Regions from separate parts of the Lysinibacillus sp. NPDC056220 genome, predicted to be linked through region 2. Evidence: riboswitches for the same ligand, from Rfam matches in the RefSeq annotation. Region 2 holds a riboswitch; the other holds the start of a gene.
What was found. Region 2 has a riboswitch for cobalamin ahead of ACOZBY_RS08540 (energy-coupling factor ABC transporter permease). Riboswitches for the same ligand answer to the same signal wherever they lie in the genome.

Region 1 (3,145 bases), on a different contig from region 2:
TAGATAAACATCAAAGCTCTCATGCTGATAGACCAAACCGATGTCATCATATGTGGGATTATAACAGGCGGATGCACAGCCATTCACATTGACTCGCATTCTTGCAGGCACGGTTATACCATCCAACGCCTGATAGAGCTGTTCTGTTTGAGGAACTGCTTCCATTTTTTCACCGTCACAAAAATCACATGCTTTCATAACAATATGAGGCCCTGACGATGCAACAAACAGTCCAGCCTCCTGTAAGGCACGGGTAGCTTCAGTTAATTCACTAGAGGGAATCGATAATAATATGCTATAGGAAGCCGAGTATTTAATGGCTCCCTTCTCTCCTACAATTTCTGCTATTTTTTGAAATTGGGCTGGTGTGTAATGCTTATTGATAATGCCAGGGCTTACTGCTAATCGCGAAAATCCACCTTGCTGATTAAGGGTCTCAAATGTTTTATCTGGTATGTTTTGACGAAATGCGTTCAATAGTTATCGCTCCTTAAGAAAAAGGAGCTAGCACTTTGCTAGCTCGAAATTTTTAAAAGTTTTCTGGGTAGAAGCCCTTAGCTAAAATTTGAATGGCCTCTGCTGCACGGACCCCTTCAGATGCCGCTGAAAGTGGAAGGATGACAAAGCGATCATTTTTGACTGCTTCCATTTCCTTCAAGGCTGGATCTTTTTTTAAGAAATTTATCTTTTGTTCAGCCGTTGTTTCACCATAATCAATTATGACGACCACCGCTGGATTGCGATCTACTGCATCTTCCTTCGACACGGTTGTCCACCCTGACTCCACATCTCCAAAGATATTTTGACCGCCAGCGATTGTCACCAGCTCATTCATAAAGTTTTGGCCAGCTGTGAATACATCTTTTTCACCACTGTCAAAGACTAGCACACGTAAATTTTCTCTATCTTTTGGTAATTTAGCTTGAACTTCTTCGACATCTTTTGTCATTTGTTCAATGAATGCTTCGCCGCGATCTTCCACGCGGAATATTTCTGCAATATGACGAATATCAGTGAAAATATCCTCTAATGTTGGCTTTGTCATATTAGAAGCTGTATGTAAATACGTATGAATTCCTAATTCCTCAAGCTCCTCTGGTGTTCCTACACCTTTTTCACCAAAGCCACTTTTCCAGCCTGCATACAAGAAATCTGCCCCGGCATCAATGACTTGCTCCTTCGTTGGGTATTGATCTGAAAGAACAGGAACTTTATCGTAGGCTGCTTGAAGCGGCTCGTAGATTTCGTCATCTAAATAAGCAGTCCCTACCATGGAATCCTCTAGCCCTAATGCAAGCATAATTTCTGTCACATGCTGATTTAAGCTGATTGCCTTTGTAGGTGCTTCCTTATAGGTTTGGGTAGTTCCATTATTTTTAATGATTACCTCAGTCGTTGTCGCCTCAGACGGTTCAACTTTTTCAGTTTGCGTTGCTGAATCAGGCTTGTCCTTTGTACCACACGCTCCTAAAACTGCGATGAGCGCGATGAGCATGACCAGCCATATACTTCTCCATTTTTTCATGTCCTTTTCTCCTTTGTTGTCATAAATATAGAAAGAAATCAGAGACTTCTTTGCTACCAGGATCATTGGAAGGGCATAAAAAAACCCTCTTGTCGCCAAGAGAGTAGCATAGTGAAAAAACGGTATAGTTACCTTTATCACTATCCCCATCCTCGTGGTTCTTAGTTAGCATACACATACTGGCAGGTATCCTGGCTTAGGTTCATCATCTATACACCTTCCCATAGTTAAACTACAGTGGCATCCTGTATAGACTCCCCATTTACAGTTGCGGGACAGCATCGGAATTACACCGATTTCCCTTTTAAGCAAAATGACAAATGCCATTTGCACCAATATGTTCTATTCATTCTATTGATAGACTAGCAGTTCATGAGTTAATTCGCAATCAGAGTAAATTGCAAAATCTGCAATCATCATTATATTAGCACTATTTCGACAAAAAGACGAATCATTTTACAAGAATTATTTGGCTAGTATTCTGATACAATGAGAACATAGCCACCTATAGAAACGAGGATTTAGTATGTACAAGACGATTGGGGTTCTTGCTCATGTTGATGCAGGAAAAACAACCTTTTCTGAGCAAATGCTTTATCATACAAATAGTATTCAAGCGCGGGGTCGTGTCGATCATCAGGATGCCTATTTAGATAATCATGAGCTTGAGCGTAAACGTGGCATTACAATATTTGCCGAGCAAGGTCGCATGACTATCGGCGACGATACATATACGCTGATCGATACACCAGGGCATGTCGATTTCTCCCCTGAGATGGAGCGTGCCATTCGGGTCATGGATTATGCCATCATTATTATTAGTGCTGTAGAGGGTATACAGGGTCATACAGAAACTGTATGGCAGCTTTTACGGAACTATCATGTCCCTACACTCTTTTTTATTAATAAAATAGATCGTGACGGAGCAGATGTGAGAGCTGTTATGACTCAGCTGCATAAGGATTTCTCAGAACATGTAATCCTCATAGATGAACCACTGCAGGAAAACTATGTTTCAAGCACGATTATGGAATGGCTGGCAGAGCGTGATGAAGAACTGCTAGATAACTTTTTGAATGAAACATTGGAACATCGCCAATGCATGACTAGACTACAAACGATGATTAAAAATGAGGATGCCTTTCCTTGTTTTATAGGTTCTGCGTTGAAGGATGAAGGCATTGAGGAATTTATTGCTCAACTTCCATTCCTAACGGGTACTCACTTCGAGCCAGAAGCACCTTTTCAAGGAGAGGTCTTTAAAATACGCCATGATGGACATCAACGTTTAACGTTCATCAAGGCCCTTACAGGCAAGTTACATATTCGGGATGAATTTACATTTGGAGATATCACAGAAAAAGTAACAGAAATTCGCCTATATAACGGCAGTCGATTTGAAACTGTTCAGCAAGTTGAGGCTGGTGAAATCTTCGCTGTTAAAGGGCTCAGTCAGGCAAATATTGGGGATCGAATTGGCAGTAAATTGCTATCACTGCCCTATGAGCTTGTCCCTACATTACAGGCAAAAGTTCAATATGAGGGTGAGCAACATATAAAAGAAGTATTAAGGATTTTCCGTTTACTAGAGGCCGAGGAGCCGTCATTGCGTGTCGTGTG
Region 2 (3,145 bases):
ATAACCACACAAGCATCCTTACATCGTCCATTACAGCGTGTTCTTGTCGTATGTATTTCTTTATCTAGTGCGTTTCGCTGTATTTCGTCCCGTATAGCTTGGGTAATTTCTTCTCCATCCTTGTTCATACAGCTACTGCCATTGCAAATAAAGAGATGTGTTTTCATCCCCTCTAAATTCCACGTTGTCATTTTATGTCTCCCCTCTTTTGCTTTTGGAAAAAGAAAAACCTTTACTCTCCCGAAGAGTAAAGGTTTGTAGAAGCCAAATAAAAACGAATAGACTGAAAGACAGATCCTCGCTTTTGCTTCAACTTCTCCCTCCGAAAAGTTTGCATGCACAATCTGATAAGCAGGTTTCCTGACTTAAGCTTCATTTTACTGTCGCACCTTCCCTAGTTTGCACAGGTGGCATTGCGATTTCATCAGCTATTACAGTAGCGGGGGCTGTATTGGACTTTCACCAATTTCCCTATTATCTCGAGTTTTTCGAGCACTTATCGACGTTTTATATGAAATTTTTAATTGTATATTTAATAGAAAACTGTCTTAATCATATCTTATTATTTTAAAATTTCAATATTTCTTTAAAAATTCATGACAAATTTATCAATTTTATCAGAGAGTTTTTGGTTATTTAAAATTGGTGTTGTTCCCTTTTATTCTCAAAATCCTTAGTAATCAGAATTTTCGACATTGATAGTCTATTTCAAAATTTTTATAAAAAAGTATAGCATATTTATGGAAATTCGTGGTACACTTTGTCGTGAAATCTCACAACTTACTATTTTTGGTGTAAAATGCTCGTCATTTTACTTAAAAGGGAAGCCGGTTCAAGTCCGGCGCGGTCCCGCCACTGTAATAGGGAGCTTTATAGAAAATGTCACTGTCCAATGGATGGGAAGACCTATAAAGTGTTGAACTAGAGCCAGGAGACCTGCCGAAAATATGTGATCGTTTCATCCTACGAGGATAGGTGTGCGGCTTAGCAGATGAGAATGTTATTTGCTTTTTTAGCTATGCACTTTTCCAACAACGGAAAAGTGCTTTTTTTATTACGCACGCTACATTCTAAAAATCTATTTATAGTTTGGAGGAAGAAAATTGAAGCTGTCTTGGTGGAAACTTAGTTATTTTGTATTGGCTTTTTTAATGGTGCCAAAACGTGCCTTCGCCATGCATATCATGGAAGGTTTTTTACCAATCGAATGGGCTATTTTTTGGTGGGTAATCTCCGTCCCATTTATTATTTTAGGATTGCGCTCTATTCGTAAAACAATCGAAGAAAACCCAGAAACAAAAATGATTCTGGGACTGTCTGGTGCGTTTGCCTTTGTTCTATCAGCCTTAAAAATCCCTTCAGTTACAGGGAGCTGTTCACATCCAACAGGGGTAGGTCTCGGAACAGTCTTATTTGGACCGTTAGCGATGAGTGTCATCGGGACAATTGTTTTATTATTTCAATCTTTACTTTTAGCACATGGTGGAATCACAACATTAGGGGCTAATGCATTTTCGATGGCTATCGTAGGTCCGTTTATCGTCTACTTTGTATTTAAAGGGGCGCAAAAAATGGGGTTATCGTTTTCATTAGCTATTTTCTTTGCGGCTATGCTTGGGGATTTAGGTACATATGTGGTGACTTCTATTCAATTAGCACTTGCTTTCCCATCTGAAGTCGGTGGCTTTATGGCTTCATTTACAAAGTTCGCAAGTATTTTTGCCTTAACACAAATCCCGTTAGCTGTGAGTGAAGGGATATTAACAGTTATTGTCATGAACTTCATGAAAAAATATAATATTAGCGAATTAAAGTCTTTACGTGTTTTCTCTACAAAGGAGGCGCACTAATATGAAACGAAATTTATTACTATTAGCGATTGTAGTGCTATTGGCCATTATCCCGCTCTTCGTCCAAAAGGGAGCAGAATTTGGCGGAGCTGATGGTGAAGCCGAAGCTGCCATTGGAGAGATTAATGCAGAGTATGAGCCATGGTTTGATAGTTTATGGGAACCGCCCAGTGGTGAAATTGAAAGCTTATTATTCGTGCTACAAGCAGCTATTGGTGCTGGTTTTATCGGCTACTTTATCGGCTATATGCGTGGCAAGCATAAAGAAGGTTAAGAATGATGTTACTCATTGATAAGTATGCGTATCTCAATAAGCTAGCGTACGTTCATCCTCTAGAAAAAATGATATTTTCATTAGGACTACTTTTATTCACGCTTATTATGAGAGAGGAACGACTTTCACTCATTACATTTTTTGTAATGAGTGCTTTTATCATTTGGGGTGCGACAATCCCACTAAAATACTATGCGAAGCTATTATTACTACCAGGATTTTTCTTATTCACAAGTCTCATCTCCATCCTAATTTCGATAGCGCCAGCAACGCATGTATTACCAGCCCATATGGGATCATTTACGTATATGAGCTGGACAATTTTTATTGGGAGAGCCAGTATCGCTACCGCACAGCAGCTATTCTTTATCGTACTCGGCAGTATAAGCTGCTTATATTTTTTAATTTTAACAACATCTGTACAAGAGATTTGTTATGTGCTTCGCCAATGGAGGCTCCCTCCTTTATTAGTTGAGTTAGTAGAACTCACCTATCGTTTTATTTTTATTTTTTTCGAAAGCATGCAAAAAATTCATTTAGCCCAGCAAGCCCGCCTTGGCCATCATTCACCCATGCAATGGTTACGTTCGATGTCTATGCTGATTACAGCGTTGTTTATTGAAATGTTTCAGCGTAGTCGAGAGCTTAACAATGCCATGCAGGCACGTGGCGGTGAAACGGTTTATTGGCACGAAACGGCCGTCTATAATAAAAAAAACTGGCTCGGCATGATGGCTATTTTTTTATTCCTTATCGTATATGGAGGATACTTCTCATGACAGCATATTATTTTCAACTGACTAATTTGTCTTATACCTATGCAGATGGAACAAAGGCTTTGACAGATATTTCACTAGACATTCCAAAAGGGAAAAAAATCGCTATACTCGGTCATAATGGAGCAGGAAAATCCACTTTATTTCAACATCTTAATGGCATTTTGAAACCGACAGCCGGAACCATTTCATTTAATGGGAACGAACTTCAATATAGTAGAAAAGCATTAAAAGCACTTCGCCAA

Region 1: another riboswitch for cobalamin. It lies ahead of ACOZBY_RS11715 (ABC transporter substrate-binding protein); the one in region 2 lies ahead of ACOZBY_RS08540 (energy-coupling factor ABC transporter permease).

Annotation. Positions count from the first base shown of each region.
Region 1 is NZ_JBMOXD010000003.1:333,566-336,710, forward strand. It holds gene ACOZBY_RS11710 (precorrin-3B methylase) at 1-477, opposite strand, end outside; gene ACOZBY_RS11715 (ABC transporter substrate-binding protein) at 530-1,525, opposite strand; cobalamin riboswitch at 1,690-1,877, opposite strand; gene ACOZBY_RS11720 (GTP-binding protein) at 2,052-3,145, shown strand, end outside.
Region 2 is NZ_JBMOXD010000002.1:712,083-715,227, reverse strand. It holds gene ACOZBY_RS08545 ((2Fe-2S) ferredoxin domain-containing protein) at 1-191, opposite strand, end outside; cobalamin riboswitch at 334-515, opposite strand; cobalamin riboswitch at 774-958, shown strand; gene ACOZBY_RS08540 (energy-coupling factor ABC transporter permease) at 1,104-1,850, shown strand; gene ACOZBY_RS08535 (energy-coupling factor ABC transporter substrate-binding protein) at 1,852-2,124, shown strand; gene cbiQ (cobalt ECF transporter T component CbiQ) at 2,127-2,903, shown strand; gene ACOZBY_RS08525 (energy-coupling factor ABC transporter ATP-binding protein) at 2,900-3,145, shown strand, end outside.